DNA from 4 places in the Sediminibacillus dalangtanensis genome. Region 3 is predicted to be linked to each of the others. Evidence: riboswitches for the same ligand, from Rfam matches in the RefSeq annotation. Region 3 holds a riboswitch; each other region holds the start of a gene.
The links. Region 3 has a riboswitch for S-adenosylmethionine ahead of metK (methionine adenosyltransferase). Riboswitches for the same ligand answer to the same signal wherever they lie in the genome.
Positions count from the first base shown of each region.

Region 1: another riboswitch for S-adenosylmethionine. It lies ahead of ERJ70_RS01105 (iron-containing alcohol dehydrogenase family protein); the one in region 3 lies ahead of metK (methionine adenosyltransferase).
Region 2: another riboswitch for S-adenosylmethionine. It lies ahead of ERJ70_RS07295 (SDR family NAD(P)-dependent oxidoreductase); the one in region 3 lies ahead of metK (methionine adenosyltransferase).
Region 4: another riboswitch for S-adenosylmethionine. It lies ahead of ERJ70_RS06520 (5-methyltetrahydropteroyltriglutamate--homocysteine S-methyltransferase); the one in region 3 lies ahead of metK (methionine adenosyltransferase).

Region 1 is NZ_CP046956.1:192,993-197,681, forward strand. Features, by position in the region: gene ERJ70_RS01095 (DUF4064 domain-containing protein) at 1-405, shown strand, start outside; gene ERJ70_RS01100 (carbon-nitrogen family hydrolase) at 466-1,260, opposite strand; gene ERJ70_RS01105 (iron-containing alcohol dehydrogenase family protein) at 1,292-2,380, opposite strand; SAM riboswitch class I at 2,473-2,574, opposite strand; gene ERJ70_RS01110 (family 43 glycosylhydrolase) at 2,806-3,966, shown strand; gene ERJ70_RS01115 (arabinan endo-1,5-alpha-L-arabinosidase) at 3,982-4,689, shown strand, end outside.
Region 2 is NZ_CP046956.1:1,425,245-1,429,933, forward strand. Features, by position in the region: gene ERJ70_RS07280 (GyrI-like domain-containing protein) at 1-194, shown strand, start outside; gene ERJ70_RS07285 (VOC family protein) at 255-1,022, shown strand; gene ERJ70_RS07290 (Na+/H+ antiporter NhaC family protein) at 1,159-2,574, opposite strand; SAM riboswitch class I at 2,744-2,840, shown strand; gene ERJ70_RS07295 (SDR family NAD(P)-dependent oxidoreductase) at 2,925-3,677, shown strand; gene ERJ70_RS07300 (Na+/H+ antiporter NhaC family protein) at 4,264-4,689, shown strand, end outside.
Region 3 is NZ_CP046956.1:2,619,376-2,624,064, forward strand. Features, by position in the region: gene ERJ70_RS13150 (sigma-70 family RNA polymerase sigma factor) at 1-462, opposite strand, end outside; gene ERJ70_RS13155 (hypothetical protein) at 584-844, opposite strand; gene metK (methionine adenosyltransferase) at 886-2,085, opposite strand; SAM riboswitch class I at 2,298-2,403, opposite strand; gene ERJ70_RS13165 (thiol-disulfide oxidoreductase DCC family protein) at 2,486-2,872, opposite strand; gene pckA (phosphoenolpyruvate carboxykinase (ATP)) at 3,048-4,628, shown strand.
Region 4 is NZ_CP046956.1:1,275,703-1,280,391, forward strand. Features, by position in the region: gene ERJ70_RS06515 (heavy metal translocating P-type ATPase) at 1-862, shown strand, start outside; gene ERJ70_RS06520 (5-methyltetrahydropteroyltriglutamate--homocysteine S-methyltransferase) at 880-2,010, opposite strand; SAM riboswitch class I at 2,378-2,482, opposite strand; gene ERJ70_RS06525 (alpha/beta hydrolase) at 2,650-3,600, shown strand; gene ERJ70_RS06530 (TetR/AcrR family transcriptional regulator) at 3,762-4,298, shown strand.

The DNA.
Region 1 (4,689 bases), 1.7 Mb from region 3:
ACGGCAGAAATTGTACTTGGGGTTATCGGGGCTATCCTGTATGCTCTTTTCACGTTTTTCGGGATAACGCTAATGACGTTGAAAAATAACGATGATTTTGTACAGGAAATGGAAAATATGTTTGCAGAACAGGGTATGGAGAATATGGGAAGCATCTCTGAAATGATTTCCGGCGGTAGCTGGTACTTGATCATTATTTCGCTGCTGGCCATTATTCTGGGAATTGTAGCCATCGTATTGTTGAAAGGCAATAAAAAGCCAAAAACAGCAGGAATCATGTTGATTATCACCGCTGTTTTGTCTTTCGTCTTGTTTATGGGAATGAGTCTGATTCCGGCAGTGTTGTACTTAATTGCTGGTATTATGGCCTTGGTAAGGAAGCCTAAAACAACGATAACGGCCTAAATAATGATATTATCACAAAGCCTGGATGCTATCCAGGCTTTATTTCTGCTTGAGATTCACTTATTTCAGTTTGTATAAGTCAGTCCGACGGTCGCTGTATATCGGAATGGTCGCTCTGATTTTCTCTACTTCCTCCAAATCAATGGTTCCCGTCAAAATCGTCTCCTCCAGCCCTGCTTCTGCAAGAACTTCTCCCCATGGGCCGATAATCATGGAATTTCCGCCAAACTCGTTATTAGGATCAGAACCGGAGCGGTTGCAGGCAACCACAAAGCATTGGTTTTCGATAGCCCTGCTGATCAGGAGAGCCCGCCAATGATCAATGCGCTGTTTCGGCCATTCAGCGACGACATAGAGAACCTTTGTGTCATCCAGCATGTGCGTCCGGATCCATTCCGGAAAACGGATATCATAGCAAATAACCGCTGCACTCTTTTGGTTTTCCAATACAAAAGTTCCGTCGCTGTTTCCTTCTATTAAATATTTTTCCTCGTCCATCAATCGGAACAGATGCGCTTTGCTATATTGCTTGATAATATCCCCTGTCCGGGCAACTACTAGCAAGGTGTTGCTTGTCGCTTCGTCCACTCGATTGGCTACCGAGCCTGCTATCATATTAATGTCCAGTTCCTTTGCCAATCTGCTCAGAAATGCAATCGTCACATTGGCATCTTCATCAGCGATTTCATCGAGGCGTGTCAAGTCATATCCAGTTGTCCAAAGCTCCGGCAGCAGAATGGTATCTGGTGCTCTTTTCTCCACCGCTTCTCTAATTAGTTCTTCCGCATGCCGGAAATTGGTTTGCGGATCACCGAAAGCGATGTCCATTTGGATTAGTGCGTAGGTCTGCTTCATGAATGGTCCGGTCCCCTTTCCTTATTGCCGATTACGGAGCCGCATTCTCCAGCCACTGTTCCAGCTGTTGAATGCCGTCTGCCACCTGATGTGTTTCCGTTATATTCATCAAATGAATCGACTCTCCCGGCGCTGTCGCGGCAGCGGCAATCGTTTCTATTGCACCCTTCCGTTCCGGTTCAATGCCTAAATCGGACAAGCTTGTTGGCAGCCCCAGCTCCCGATAATGCGGAAGCAGTCTGTTGATTTCATCCGGTCGCCCTTCTAACGCTAATTGAACCAAAATACCATAGGCAACTTTGTCTCCGTGCAGAATCGAATGGGTTTCCGGCAAGTGGGTTAATCCATTGTGAATGGAATGGGCCCCTGAAATGCGTCCGTATTGATCCCCGAAACCTCCCACCATTCCTCCGGCCATAATGATGGTTTCAACCGTCCGTTTAAATGAATCAGTGACCGAACCGGCTTTGAGTGCCTTCAGTGCTTCCGTGCCTTCTGTAAGCAAAGTATCCCGACAAAGGCGGGCAGCCTGCAACGCGATTTCTAAGGGAATCGCTTTTGTCGGAAGATCGCGTGTTAGTACGTCAGCCTCATACCATTTGGCGATAGTATCCCCGATTCCTGCACGTAAAAAGGAAGATGGCGACTCGATCAGTATGTTCGGCTCCACGAGCACCATCCAGGTGCTTCGAGGAAAAACAATGTATTCTTCGAAGTTCCCCTCCTGGTCATAAAATACGCTAAGCGGTGTCCAGGCTGCACAGTTCGAGGCCAAGGTCGGGATCAAAATCACTGGCAGTCCTGTTTGATTTCCGGCTGCTTTTGCCAAATCCAGAACTTTCCCCCCGCCTACTCCGATAATGAACTCGGAATTTTCCTTAAGAGCTGTTTTGCCAATCCGGCCGGCTTCTTCATGGGTGCATTCATGATGATAAGATAGGTAGGTCAGCGGCACTCCGGGATCGACAAAGTGACGCTTCGCTGCTTCCCATGATTTCACGCCATGCAGCAGCAGCCCGCGGGAAAATCGTTGTTCCGCAATTTTTTTAGGAAGTAATTCCAATACCCCTTGATAACAATGATAGATGGCAGGAGCACCTTGCACTTGGATTGAACTCAATGTAAGCACCTCGCTTTCTATTAATATAACAATAATCCATCTCCATATAAAAACCTCTTCCACAAAAGGAAGAGGTTGCGTGCCGGCTCTTCCTCTTATCTTGCAGCAGTGCTGCAGGATTTAGCACCGTGTGAGTCTATTCACCGGTTGCCGGGCTTCGCAGGGCCATTCCCTCCACCTTCTCTTGATAAGAGTATAAGATTCTCTATAGATGCTTGCATTATCCCACCACGAGTACATCCTGTCAAGAAAGGCTGTTGTTCCTGCTCTATTGTAATGCCTGTAAAGTTCTAGCCAGAAGACTGTAAGAGTTGGCATCATTTCTACTTGTAATACGTAAGTACGTATAAATGTATATTAACTAAAATATCATAGTTGTACGTATGAATAACCGAGTGTATAATGGAAAAAGAAGGAGGGAGAAAATGAAAAATCCAACAGTGGAATCGTTTACAGTTGAAACGAAAACAGGAATGGAACCGGTTTTACCCGGAACAGTGAAATTGGAGATGGAAGGAGGAGTAACCGGGGATTTTTGTGTACAGTGGGAGACGATAACTGAAGAAATGTATTCCACCCCAGGATGGCATACCATTCACGGAAAAATAGTTGAGTCATCGTTTGTCAACCCATTGATTGAACAACGAGCAGACCCTTATATACTTAAACATACAGATGGCTACTATTATTTTACCGGTTCCTATCCGCTTTATGATCGGATTGTTTTAAGAAGAGCAAAGACAATCGAAGGGCTTCGGACTGCGGAAGAAACAGTAATCTGGAGAAAACATGAAAGTGGGATAATGTCAGAGCATATTTGGGCTCCGGAAATACATTTCATTGATGGAAAATGGTATATGTATTTTGCAGCCGGTGATCAAGAGGATATATGGGCGATTCGTCCGTACGTTCTAGAGTGTTCAGACGCCAATCCATTAGAAGGTGAATGGGTCGAAAAAGGAGCAATAAACACCGATTTCCAAAGCTTTTCACTCGATGCTACAACTTTTGAGCATCACGGAGACCGCTATCTTGTTTGGGCGCAAAAGGTAAACAATGATACCATTTCCAACCTCTATATTGCGAAGATGAAAAATCCCTGGACTATCGTGGGACCGCAAGTCTTACTGGCCACACCGGAATTTGAATGGGAGCAACAAGGGTTTCATGTAAACGAAGGCCCTGCGTTTCTTGAACGGAATGGGAAAGTATTTATTGCCTATTCAGCAAGCGCTACAGATGACCGCTATGCGATGGGACTGCTTTCAGCAGAATCGGACAGTGACCTTCTTAAGAAAGAATCTTGGTATAAAGAAAAAGAGCCTGTTTTTCAATCATCAGAGGTAACCGGGGAATATGGACCAGGTCACAACAGTTTCGTTGTAGATGATAAGGGGATTGACTTCATTGTCTATCATGCTCGTCCATACAAGCACATCACTGGGAATCCTCTATATGACCATAATCGCCATGCAAGAGTACAACAGTTGTTTTGGGAAAAGGACGGGAAGCCTTATTTTGGGATTCCTGGCCAAAAAGTGACGTTGCCTACTGACACTGTGCAGGCCAGGCTTTACGTGAGATAAAAAGCAGGAGGTTACATGGTGAAAAAAAGAATCGTTTTATTCATGATGGCTTTGTTTGTTCTCGCGGCGTTTTCCTATGGAGTTGAAGATCAGAGCGATGGACAGGTTGTGGTGGCAAATGGAAAGCCGCCCGTTGGTAAAGTGCCGATGTCAGGAGATATTGGGGATTACGTCGAAGGGGTGGTCGATGACCCTGTTCATGATCCGGCTTTATTTAAAGATAACGGCACCTATTATGTCGCTTCCACGGGTATCGCCAGAACCCCGGACGACCCGGGCGGTATATATTTGCGAAAGTCGAACGGAACTATAGGCGGCCCCTGGGAAGCTATCGGAGAAGTACCAGCACCCGATTGGGTGCAGTCGTATGGAGTAAGTCATTTATGGGCACCTGACGTTGTGAAAAAGGGGAATACCTTTTATTTATATTATGCTGTTTCCACTTTTGGTACGAATCGTTCTGCAATAGGTGTTGCCACAACACGTACTCCTGAAGATCCTGAAAGCTGGATAGACAAGGGGCCGGTACTGACTTCTACTCCGGGGCAGGAGCAGTATAACGCGATTGACCCCATGGTATTTCATGACAACGGAAAGTGGTGGTTGGTGTTCGGTTCCCATTTCAGCGGTATCCATTTGCAAGAGTTGCAGAATATGACAACGCCGACAGGACCAGTATATACACTGGCAAGCAGAGCATCAACAACTGAACATAATGCCATT
Region 2 (4,689 bases), 1.2 Mb from region 3:
GTATTGGAGAGACATATTGGAAATTGAACCATTGGCTAGAGTCTAGTTCCTACCGTCCTTTTAAGGAAAAGGGTGTCGATTATTACGACGACTTGCCAATAAAGCATGAAAGATATCCGGCAGACCGGGATGAGGAGAATCCGCATTTTGCTATTTTGATTCCGGTAATCAATCGAGATGAGAAAAAGGCATGACGTTTCTTATATAGTATTGATAGGAGTTACTTACGTATTGAAAAGGAAGGAAGTATCAAAGTGAACGGAAGAACAATCAATCAACCGATTATCAGCAGGGTGGGTGGTGCATTGCTTCACGTGGACAACTTAAAGAAAATGGTCGCCTGGTATGGGGCGTTGTTGAATATGGATGTCACAATTGATAAAGACATCCCGTTCTATGTATTCGATCTGGATAATAACATCAATCTTACGCTTGATGACCATCGCAACATACCTAGCGTTAATAAAAGGTATCCAATCTGTCAGCTGAAGACAAAGGATATCGAAACAACTTACAAAGTGGTACGGGAAGCAAGAATACCAATCACACTTGATTTAAAGCGTCCACATCCCGGCTTGGCTTACTTTAACATACAGGATTCGGAAGGCAATAGCTTGATGATCCTTGAATCGGAATGGATTAATCCAGCTCCAATTAAGCAGAACGATACTTCCCATCCGATCACAAACCATTTAAGTAATATAATCATTCCGGTTCATGATTTGGAAAGGGCGACAGAATGGTATAGCAAGTTGCTCGGTTTTCCGATAAGAAAAGATCGGCAGGATGGCGGCCCCGTTTACTCATTCGACTATGATGGAGGAACTGGAATACTGCTCGATGACAACCGCAACAATCAGGACTTAACTTCCTTTCCTGGTTTTATGTTAAAGGCGAAGGATATTAAAGAGGCTTTTTCCTATGTTCGGAAAAGCGACGTGGAGGTTGTAAGAAATGTTCAACATGATCACTACTTTATCATCAAAGACGCCGAGGAAAATTCGGTCATGATTTGTACTTGAGAATGGTGGGGAAGATGTCAGTGAGAAGAAGTTTTCGTTTTCCATCTTCCCTTTCCTTCCTTTTGAAGATATTCAAGGCAAATTCAGAATCGAAGGTTTCTTGCCTTCATCTACAGGGTTTTTATTTATTTTCCTATCAGGCATAGAAAAAACCTGCTGCAAGATAGCACAGTGTAGCAACTCCGGCACCGGCAGCGCAAAATTTCAGCTTATAGTAAGCATATTCAACCAGTGGCAGCTCCATAATGGAGGCTGTAGTAATCGTTGTATCTCCAAGCGGGGAAGTCATGGCTCCAAATGAACCGCTGGCGAACACTGCACCTACTGTCATTATGATCGGTGCATCGGTGGCAGCAGCCAGGGAGAATCCTAAGGGCATAAACAACCCCCACGTCCCCCAGGAAGAACCAATAAAGTAACCTACAGTCGATCCCAGAACAAATAAAATAGCCGGAATCGTAAATGCAGGAAGAAAACTACCCAGCGTTGAACTGACGAACTGTGAAAAACCTAAATCTTCCGCATTCAGTGATAATGCCCAAACAAGGATCAGCAGAATAATTGCCTGCATCATTTGGTTTCCGCCATCCACGAAATGATACAGCAATTCATTTAACGGCAATTTGCGAATCGCATAGAAAAGGAACGTAACCGTCAAGGTTAAGAATACGGCCAGCAGCATGACGAACGTAGCATCGGCTTGCGTAAACGCATCGAATACCGTTATCGCCCCTTTTGCGCGGCCATCTTGCCAAAGCAAATACAATGACAAACCCAAAAGCAGAAATAATGGGACGATGAGATTCCAAGGCTGGGCTTTCACCAATGATAATTCTTTATCAATGCTGGAACGGTGAAAAGGATGATCTTCGTCACCTTCATCTTTGTGTGGTTCTTTTTCAATGGCTTTAGATGTCCAAAACGTACGAGCAAGACCGAACAGAAGCATGATGATGGCAAAAAAATTAAATGGGATACTCATCAAAAATACGCTATAAGCACTCATTTCCAAACCATTTTTATGAATCCCGTTCTCAACAAGTGAGACCATAAAACCGACAAAAGCGGTTGCGACAGGCAAAAGGACAATGACGGATGAAGTAGAAACATCCATCGTAAATCCGACCTTTTGTCTGGAAATGCTCCATTTGCCCAACAATGATTTAACAACAGGACCAATCATCATAATCCGGAACATCGGCATCATAAAAGTAAAAGGCAGGGTCAACCAGATAAGACCTAAAAGACTCCGCTGAGAATGGATTTTCCCCCCTATCCATTCTGAGAATCCTTTGATTCCGCCAGATATCGTCATCATTCCGACCAGTCCACCGAACAAATATAAGAATCCGATAATTTTAATGTTGGTTTCGTCTGACAACGTTTCGACCATATAAGTGACAGCTTGATCGGACGCACTTAACCATCCTGCTTTTAAAAGGATAGAACCTGCCAGGACACCAAGAACAAGACCAGGTAAAATTCTTTTCAACCAAATGGACAGGGCGATAACGATAGAAAACGGTACGATGGAAAGCCACTCGACTGACAATTGGATCCCTCCTTACGTGATCCTTAGGATTCCCATATAAAGACGTACAATACCTGTCCATCTGTATCTCCAAGCCAAGGTTTAGGCGGTGTAAAAAAAAGGAGGGGATAATTATTCTTACTTGACAACTAGGAATAGTTGCAATTAAGATGTTTTATACAATTGTATATTCTTATCAAGAGAAGTTTAGGGAACTGGCCCGATGATACTTCAGCAACCTCTGTACACAGAAAGGTGCTACATCCAGCATGCTTGAGAGATAAGAGTTAGCAGAACCTTCCATCTTTCTCGGAAGGTTTTTTTGTGTGATATGAATGCCGTCTTGGCCAACAAGGAAAGGGGGAAGTTGAGTGAGAACATTGAATGGAAAAATAGCCGTAGTGACCGGCGGTGCCAGAGGAATCGGCAAAGAGATTGTCAAAAAGCTGGAAGAGGCTGGGTCCACGGTGATTGTTGCCGATAAAGGAATACACGCTGACAAGCTTCAAACTCTTCAATTTGCTGTTGATGTGACGGACAGGAGAGCTGTGGAGCAGTTTTTCCAATCCGTCACCAATAGGTTCGGTACAATCGACATTTTGGTGAATAATGCCGGAATATCCACGATGGCAGAAGTAGTGGAAATGGAGGAAGAAGATTGGGATTCGGTCATGGATGTGAATGCGAAAGGGGTTTTCCTTGCCAGTAAATATGCTGCGAAACAGATGAAAACAGCGGGGAATGGCGGCAAAATCATCAACATATCCTCTCAAGCAGGGAAAAACGGTTATCGGTACATGGGAAGTTATGTTGCTTCTAAGCATGCTGTCCTTGGATTGACAAAAGTTATGGCTTTAGAACTGGCAGCCGACAATATCCTGGTGAATGCCGTGTGTCCAGGCATTATTGAAACCGAAATGAAACGTACAGAACGGGTCTGGGGAGGCGAACTACGCGGTGTGGAAGCAGCTGCGATCGAGGCAGAAGACCATTCCCAAGTCCCTTTGGGAAGAACCGGGTCTCCAGAGGATGTAGCAGACACCGTATTATTCCTGGCATCAAATGCAGCGGACTATATTACCGGTGAAAGTATCAATGTTACAGGCGGAATGACCATGAATTAAGAATGCTTTTTGTCTGAGAAAAAGGTATAAACTGCGCAGTAACTTCCTTTGTAGTCCTTGGGCCTTTTTATAGTAGTGACGTAGTCCAGCGCTACGGAAATACCTTACGCTTTCCGCGGGCAGCTGGTGAGCTTCCTCAAGCTAACGCTCTGCGGGATCTCACCGAGGCCTTTGCTCCCGCAGGAGTCTACAGGTATTTCCTCCGCTGGTAGGGGATTTCTGAATTTTGGTTAGGGGGATACCACATGTTAGCTCTATTTTAGTGCTTTTTCACCTATAATTCAGAAATCTATCTTAAGCGGCGGAAAATGCGACACTCCTGGGGGAAGAGCAGCTTCCGAAGACCCCGACGGCTGGGTCTGCGTCTTCCGGTTAAGCTCTGTGGCGGGTTTCCTCGACCCAAGGGGCAAAGTGGCATATTCAAGTAGAATCCTAGCTGAGGTGCTGCCCCCGGAAAGGAGGGTTGTCCGCAGCACTGGACTTTCACTCAACTTCATTAATGCGCAGTTTTTATCCACCGCTCACCTATTGGGTAAGGTGCAGCAGTCTAAAAAAATAGTTATTTCGAACGGGAGGAGACGAGAAAATGAAAAAGGGAAAAATAGAGGGGAATCCTTATGCATTGCTGCCGTTTCTTGTGTTTGTATTGTTATTCCTCGGCACAGCATTAATTACAAAGGATTTCAGCAGTATGCCAGTAGTGGTGGCGATTTTGATTGCCGGCTTGTTTTCGCTGACTATGAACCGTAAAGAAAGCTTTGCCAAGAAAGTCGAAGTGTTTTGCAGGGGTGGAGGCGACCATAATATTATTCTGATGGCACTTATTTTTATATTGGCCGGTGCCTTTGCTTCCGTGGCAGAAGCTACAGGTGGAGTTGACTCTATTGTCAGTTTGGGCACCTCGATATTACCGGCGAATTTGCTGATGGTCGGTTTGTTTGTAGTCAGTTGTTTTATCTCTATATCAATGGGAACATCCACTGGGACAACTGTCGCGATCGTACCTATAGCT
Region 3 (4,689 bases):
TGTTTTAACGGTGTTAAGATTCAAACCAGTTACTTCAGCTATTTCTGGGATGGATAAGTCTTTGTAATAATATAAATAAATAACTTCTCTGTAGCTTTCGGGCAAAGAGAACATAAGACTTTTCATCTCTTCAGATTCTGATTTTTTTATAACCTCATTTTCTGTTAAGGATGAAATAGATTTGATTGCATTCACAAACACACTTTTGGTTTTGACTTTCCGATAATGCCAACTCCTTAAATAATCCTTGCATTGATTGACGGTGATCCGGTATAACCATGTTTTGATGGTTGAATCATAACGAAATTTACCCAAGTTTTCATAACACTTAATGAAAGAATTTTGGACCATATCTTTAGCAGTTTCTTTATCTTTCACATAATTGAATGCTAATCTTACCAAATCATCCCCATGTTTTAACATTATCGCTTCTAAGAAATCTTCTTTTTCTCCTTTTTCCATAACTCCCCTCTTTTCCACCTTTCTTTGCTAACTCCACCTATAGACGATAGCCGAAATCGATTAGTTTCGGAATTAACCAGAAATTTTCTGCCTCTCCTCATCGGTAGAAAGGATTGTGGTATCAAAAATGCACAAACATCATACCCACCTCAATAAAGAAAAGCGCAAGCGCCTGTTCAAAGGAGTACAGGCTAAAGCCGCCACGTCCTGTGGCAACGCTTGCATGACCCACATCGTTTGGTCCTCCGACAAGCTTAAGCAAAGCACCTTGCCGGACCGGAATGTTTACCACCATTGATTCAAAAGAGAAATTGGTTACTTCACAGGTTAAAATAAAAATAAAAAAACCGAACGAGATCGAATAATTAAAATTTCGAATCATCGTTCGGTTTTTTACCCTTTTCAACTATGCTATTGTTACATTTACTGGTTCAAAAATTCATTCAAACTGTTTACCTTATCGGTCTTTTCCCAAGGAAATTCGATATCGGTTCTGCCAAAGTGTCCGTACGCAGCTGTGTTTTGATAAATAGGACGTTTCAAATCAAGCATCTTGATAATACCTGCTGGACGAAGGTCAAATAATTCCCTCACAGCTTTTACTAATTCATTTTCCGTTACTTTCCCTGTACCGAAGGTGTTAATCGATATGGATACTGGTTCTGCCACACCAATGGCGTAAGCAAGCTGGACTTCACAGGACTCGGCTAGTTCCGCTGCCACAATGTTTTTCGCAACATATCGTGCCGCATATGCAGCCGAGCGGTCCACTTTGGTGGCGTCCTTTCCGCTGAATGCGCCGCCTCCATGACGGGCGTATCCCCCGTAAGTATCAACAATGATTTTTCTTCCTGTCAAGCCGGCGTCCCCTTGTGGACCACCGATTACAAACCTGCCTGTTGGATTGATGAAATACTTTGTTTTCTCATCCAGAAACGCTTCCGGCACAATCGGCTTAATGACAAATTCTTTAATGTCCTGTTGAATTTGTTTGAGCTCGATTTCCGGATGATGCTGGGTGGAAATGACGATGGTATCCACTCTTACTGGTTTGTCATTTTCATCATATTCTACTGTCACCTGGGTTTTTCCATCCGGGCGCAAGTAAGGCAGAATGTTTTCCTTTCTGACATCTGACAGACGCTTACTTATTTTATGGGCGAGTGAAATAGGCAGCGGCATTAGCTCTGGCGTTTCATTATTTGCGTACCCGAACATCAGACCCTGGTCACCAGCACCGATTGCTTCGATTTCTTCATCGTAGCTTGTATCTTCGCGTGCTTCCAAAGCCTGATCCACGCCCCCCGCAATATCAGGGGACTGTTCATCGATCGCGGTCAGGACAGCGCAAGTTTCCGCATCAAAGCCATACTTCGCTCTCGTGTACCCAATATTTTTCACTGTCTTACGAACAATGCTTGGAATATCAACATAAGTAGTGGTAGTGATTTCCCCCGATACTAAAACCAGACCGGTAGTAACAGTTGTCTCGCATGCCACACGAGCATCTGGATCACTTGCCAAAATTTCATCTAAAATGGCGTCAGAAATCTGATCACAAATTTTATCGGGGTGTCCTTCTGTAACCGATTCTGAGGTGAATAATCGACGATTTGCAGTCATTCTGCTAAATCCTCCTTCATTTCATCAAATAATACGGAACCGCTCTTTCCTAGGTATGTTATTACAATTTCATTAAGCTGGTGAATTTCCATTCCCGTTAAACTGTTTTTTGTCATCTATACGAATAAAATCATGAGCGCATGGTATTTTACCTCTAATCAAACAAAAAACCTTTCCTTAATAAGGAGAAGGAAAGGAAAATGGCCTTTCTCATCTTATCGTCCAAGGTAAAACCTTGCATCAGGTTGGCACCTTTTCATCTGCATGATGGTTGCCGGGTTTCTTCGGGCCTGTCCCTCCGCCGTCTCTGGATAAGAGAGTATCCGTTCGCACTTTATCGTAACGAAACATGCCGGCAATGTCAATAAATTACCACCTTTTTGGTTGGAATTAACTTATGCTATTGAGGGAGTTTGCACACACCGTTGGTACACTTGTTTTTAAAAATACGATAACGGTTTTTGGCTATCAATCGGTACAGAGGGTCTCCTATCACTTCAGCATACGGCAGGTACATCAGGAATCCCAGCGGTGCAGTTAAAGGACAACGGACAAGCATAAATCGAACAGCTTGGTAACCTGTACTTATTTTCCCATCAGGCTTCACGAGATGGATTTCTCCCCTTATCACTTCCCGTTGTTTACTCGAAACGGTTTGCCTTTTTTCATATTCCTGTAGCGATAGCCATCGAAAAGCGCCAAACCAGTCCAGCAGCTTGATTACTTGTTTTGTCTGCCGGCACAAGTAACAATCGCCATCGTAGAGTACAATTGATTTACGTTCCATATTATCCCGCCTTTTTGAGCTTTTACTAGTCCCTTCCCTTTATTTTAACGAAAATAAAGCAATAGCGGAAATTTTAACGATCACCTTTCATTTTGTAAACCAGTATGTTATATATTAATCATTATGTTATACTATTCGTTATCAAGCTATCAATTTACACAAAGGAAGTGAGCAAGTGAACCCAACAAATGAAAGCGCTTCTAAATTGGGCAAAACGATCCTGCAGAACTGCCAATTCAATCTTTCTACAGAAGCACTGGTAGAAATCATCGAGAAACGCGGCGAAGGAACCATTACTGCCAATGGGGCCGTCAGCGTCACTACCGGAAAATATACCGGACGCTCTCCGAAAGACAAGTTCATTGTAAACGAAGGGGAAGCAGCTGAACAAGTTGACTGGGGTTCTATCAACAAGCCGATGGATAAAAACAGCTTTATCGCCTTGTATGAACGCGTCATGGAGCACCTTCGCTCCCAGGACACGCTTTTTCGCTTTACCGGCTGGGCAGGAGCTGATACAGACTACCGACTTCCGATTGAAGTCATCACCGAATTTGCCTGGCATAACTTGTTTGCCCGACAGCTTTTTATCCGGGAAGACAAAGAGACTGCCGGTAAACATAATGCGTTCACTGTCATTTCCGCTCCCACTTTCAAAGCAAATCCCAAAAGAGATAACACCAATTCAGAGGCTTTCATTATTATTTCTTTTGAAGAAAGAATCATCCTAATTGGCGGCACCGAATATGCAGGGGAAATTAAAAAAGCAGTTTTCTCCGTTATGAATTACTTATTGCCACAACAGGGAGTGCTCCCTATGCACTGTTCCGCCAATACCGGTGATTCAGGAGATACTGCCCTGTTCTTCGGATTATCCGGTACAGGCAAAACGACATTGTCTGCAAATCCTGATCGCTGTCTTATCGGGGATGACGAACATGGGTGGTCACCTAATGGCGTTTTCAACATCGAAGGGGGATGTTATGCCAAGTGCATCGGGCTAAGTGAGGAGAAAGAACCTCAGATATACCATGCCATCAAACATGGTGCTGTTCTGGAGAATGTTTTCTGTCATAACGGAATGCCCGATTACTCCAATACGGAACGGACGGAAAACACAAGGGCTGCTTACCCGTTGGACCATATTGACAATAGCATTTTCCCAAGCAAGGGACCACATCCAAAATCGATTATATTCCTGACTGCCGACGCATTTGGTGTACTCCCTCCAATCAGCAGATTGACAAAGGAACAGGCGATGTATCATTTTCTCAGCGGCTACACCAGTAAACTGGCTGGTACGGAGCGGGGCATCACCGCACCAGAAGCGACTTTTTCCGCCTGCTTCGGTGCACCCTTCCTGCCGCTTGCCCCGGCGGTATATGCCGATATGCTCGGCGACAAGATCGATCAATATGATGCAGACGTTTACCTTATCAATACCGGTTGGATAAAAGGACCTTTCGGTATCGGGGAAAGAATCCCGCTTGTTTATACAAGAGCGATGGTGGACACAGTCCTGAAGCAGCGTCTCGATGGAGTAAACACGGTACCAGATGACTATTTTGGGCTTCATATTCCGGAATCCATTCCTGGTGTTCCGAGCCAATTGCTGAAACCATGGGAATCCTGGGAATCTTATTCCTCTTACCAGGAAAAAGCAGCACAACTTGCAGCTAAGTTTCATGAAAATTTCCGGTCTTTTACAAAAGTAAGCGAGGAAATCAAAAACGCCGGCCCTGTGTACGAGGGATAAATAGATGTAGTGACTCCACGAGCAATCGATTCACACTAAATCCTGCAGAGAAATTTTTTCT
Region 4 (4,689 bases), 1.3 Mb from region 3:
CGATGCTTATTTCCGTGATGACGATGTGAGTATTTTAGAAAATATCCGGGCGATAGAAGCGAACTCCAATCATCCCTTGGCTCAATCGATTGTACGATATGCAGAATCACAAAAATACTTCCCGAAGTCTTTACCTGAACAAGTAATCGAGGAACGCGGCCACGGGATTAAGGCAGTATTGGGAGAATCGAGTTGGAAAATAGGCAGTGCTGAATTTGTCGGAAGCGAAGAGGCAGCCGAATTTCAAGGAGGAATTGCCGGTCGGTTGGCTGCAGAGGGAAAGACGGTTGTTTTTGCTGCCGACGAGAGGGGGATCGCTGCAGTGATAGCCCTCAAAGACACGGTTAGACCGGAAACGGCTGCGGCATTAAAAACATTGCAAAAAAATGGCATTACGACCGTTATGCTGACCGGGGACAACGAAAAAACTGCTGCAGCAATAGCAGCGGAATGTGGAATCGATGATTTTAAGGCAGCGTGTCTGCCTGATGAGAAGTTAACTTATATCGACCGATTGAAAGATCAGTATGGAACGGTCGGCATGGTCGGTGACGGCATCAATGATGCACCCGCCCTGGCCACGGCTAATGTGGGAATAGCCATGGGGGCAGGTACCGATGTGGCACTGGAAACAGCAGATATCGTCTTGATGAAAAATGACTTAAGCAAGATCGCCGACGCTGTATCGCTTTCTCGGCGAATGAACAGGATCGTTAAACAAAATGTTTTCTTTTCTGTTGCTGTCATTCTGTTATTGATCATGACCAATTTTCTGCAGCTTCTCGATTTGCCATTAGGAGTAATCGGCCATGAAGGCAGTACGATTCTGGTTATTTTAAATGGGCTGCGGCTTTTGCGCTAGCTGGCAGTCTCCGATTGTCAGCTATGCCAGACTTCATCCGCAATGTTTATAATGTGCTTTAATTTCGCCCACTGTTCTTCTTCTGTCAGCAGGTTTCCTTCTTCTGTTGAGGCAAAACCGCATTGCGGGCTCAAGCATAGCTGATTTTTGTCTACATATTCCGCAGCTTGTTCGATGCGTTTCTTGATCAACTGTTTGTCCTCTAAATTACCGTGTTTGGAGGTGACCAGTCCTAAAACAATTTGCAAATCTGAACGATTGACAAAACGTAGTGGCTCGAATCCACCGGAACGATCGTCGTCATATTCAAGAAATAGACCGTCTACATCCAAACCGCCGAAAATCACTTCAGAAACAGCGTCATAACCACCAGAAGCGGCCCAGGTGGACTGATAGTTTCCCCGGCAAATGTGCATGGTAATGATCAGGTCATCTGGTTTATCGGCAATAGATTCGTTGATACATCGGGCAAAAAAGCGGCTGAGTTCGTCTGGGTCCTGTCCATTTTCACGTATCCGCGCACGTCCGTCTTCCGAGAAGAACAACGACCAGGATGTGTCATCGAGTTGTAAATAGCGACAGCCGGCATCATAAAAAGTTTGGATCGCTTTTTTGTACGCAGTGGTTAAGTCAGCGAAAAAGACTTCCTGGTCTTCATAAGGAGAGTATTCCAGTTTTCCGCGGAAATACAACATGTTGGGACTCGGTATCGTCATTTTGGCGGTATGGTCTCCGGCTATGTTATGTAAAAATTTATAATCTTCCACCATTGGATGCTCGCTGAAATTGACTTTTCCTGTGATTTTAATTCCGCGTGCTTTCGTTTTTGTACCATGGAATTGAATACCGCTTTCCGGTACGTAAGCTTCTACGCCATCAAGTTGCTCCAGAAAGTCGAAGTGCCACCAGGAACGGCGGAATTCTCCGTCTGTCACAGCCTGAAGACCCGCCTGTTTTTGTTTTTCCACTGCCCGGATAATCTCCTCGTCTTCCACGTTTCGAAGTTGTTCTGCTGTTATTTCTCCATTTTGCCGTTGCAAACGTGCCTGTTTAAGCCTTTCCGGACGCAGCAAGCTGCCGACATGATCTCCCTTAAACGGTGGGGTAGGAAGCACGTTTACAGGTTGGTCAAATTGATTTTTTTCCATAAGAATCTTCCTTTCAACTAGTGAGTTAATGTTGGTTCCTAATGATGGTGCTTTTGCATAAAGATAGTAACGTAGATTGGGATTGTGCTTGATTTCCTTCTGTTTGAACAAGGTTAACCAATCGCTCCAGCACAATAGTTATTTGTTTGTTGGAGGCGCCTGTTTCAAGAAACACTATGCATCCTTTTCCCATAGTTGGAAAACAGTACGCAGACTATCATCGCAGGTATTTCCACAGCATGATACTAGCACCCAACTTGTAAAGGAAAGCTGGAAATCACTTTTACCGGTTTTCCTCCACTTAAAAGTGCAAGCCAAAAAAACAAAAAAGAGTCTTCTAAGAAGAAGGCTCTTTTAATCCACGTTCTTCTTATCTGCTAGACACATATGTCTACTGGATTTAGCACCATGCCGAATTTGGCTGGTTGCTGAGGTGTCTTCGGGCCAGTCCCTCAACCTCTCTTGATAAGCGCTTTATTCAATTTGCATGATTAATTGTCATTAACCATACACTAAATGAAAAAGAAACACAACAGAATTTTTCAAATTTTCATTGCTGCAATAAAATGAATGCGCTTCCAATTTATTTCCGCTATAATGATAAAAAGATAGTTAAATAGATTTATAAGAGGGGATGGAATGAAAAAGAGAATAGGTTGGATTACCGGTGGCATTGTGGTTCTGCTAACAGTTGCGCTTCTGGGTGGAAGTAATTATTTTTATAACCAGGGAGTCAATCGGGGGGAACAAGTCGAACTTTATAGCGAAGAGCCACCGGTGTTGCCGAGTAGCGAGGCAGACCGTAAATTGTTGGCAGAAGCGCAGGACTGGTTTGCCGCTAAGAAACTCAAAGAATTGGAAATGACATCCTATGATGGATTGAACCTAAAGGCTCATTATTTGCAAAATCCGCAAGAGTCCGGGAAAGCAGTTATACTGGCACATGGCTATCGAGGTTATGGGCAGCAAATGGGTGACCTAGCCAAATTTTATTATGATCATGGATTTTCGATTCTTATGCCGGATGCACGTGGCCATGGGGAGAGCGAAGGGGATTATATCGGTTATGGCTGGCACGATCGCCTGGATTACCAAGGATGGATAAAACGGTTAATCGATGATTATCGAATGGATAGCATCTTTTTGCATGGTAATTCAATGGGAGCCGCATTAGTATTGATGACCAGCGGAGAAGATTTGCCTTCTCAAGTAAAAGGAATTATTGCGGATAGTGGATATACGGATGTAAGTGAGGAATTGTCTCATCAACTTCGGCATTTGTATCATCTGCCTGCTTTTCCCTTGATATCTATCACTAGTGGTATGACTAAACTTCGCGCTGGTTACTGGTTTGGCGAGGCTTCGGCCATTGAGCAGGTCAAAGACAACACCCGGCCGTTGTTTATTATACATGGCGACCGGGATGAACTCGTCCCCACCGAAATGGCGCATCGATTGTACGAGGCAGCCGATAGCGAAAAACAGTTGTGGATCGTACCGGGAGCTGGGCATACGGATGCTTACGCCGCTGCGACTGCCGAATTTCAAAAACGATTGGAAGCATTTATCGAGTCGGCTCTTGGTTTCTGAAACGGAAAGAATTTTCCTCTTTAACGAAAGGCATCTTTGTCAGGATTGTAAGCGTTTTTGGCAAAGAGGAGAGTTTAGTTATAATAAAAATATATTTGAAACGATACCGTCCAGGTTGTATAGTAAAGGGCATAAAATATGATAATCAAGAGGAGATTTTCATGGGCAGACATTCTAGAAAAGTAGAAATACTTACTGCTGCATCCAAAATCGTCAGCGAACGAGGGATATTTAATCTGACCTTGGAAGCTGTTGCGGAGGAAGCTGGTATCAGTAAGGGAGGATTATTGTACCATTTTCCTTCCAAAGAAGCCCTGGTAGAAGGAATGGTGGAACACTTGACCAATAACTATCGGGAAAAAATCGCCAACAATGCAGAAATGGATCCGGAAGAAAAAGGGCAGTGGGTGCGTGCCTATGTAAACGTCACTTTTAATCAAGTATATCAAAATAAAGACATGAATGCCGGATTGCTGGCAGCAAAGGCGGTCAATGAAAAACTGCTTGATCCCATTCGGGAACTGTATGCTGAATGGCAGCAGGAAATTGAAGAGGATGGGATTGATCCCGTAAAGGCAACCATTATCCGTCTTGCTTCAGATGGTATCTGGCTGGCGGAGTTATTTGATATTTACCATATCGAGCAGGAGAAAAAGGAAGAGGTTTACAAGACACTATTAGAGTGGGCCGACGAATAAGGTTGCTCCCTTTATTTAAAAAAACACTGTTAAAGGATTGTCAGGGTTATCTTATCCGGTTCAGGCTGTGAAATGTCGATACATCAGCGGCTCTTTAGCAAAACGCATGTTATTACATGATAGCTGAATCCTGCTCCAAAATATTGAACGAAAAAAGAATAGTACACCTGGAGGATGGGACAAAACCATCGTGACCAACACAAAACCCGAGCGAATTCGAACCATTCGAATTCGCTCGGGTTTTGTTTTTTATAAATTAATTTCAGAGATGTCTAGCTCCAGCGCCTACCCCCTCGAGGTCTTAAACCTATCTCACCTTCTACATATTTCACCAATCCCGAACAAATTTAAAAAAGTTTTATTACCCTCCCTCCTACCACTGCTGACAAGG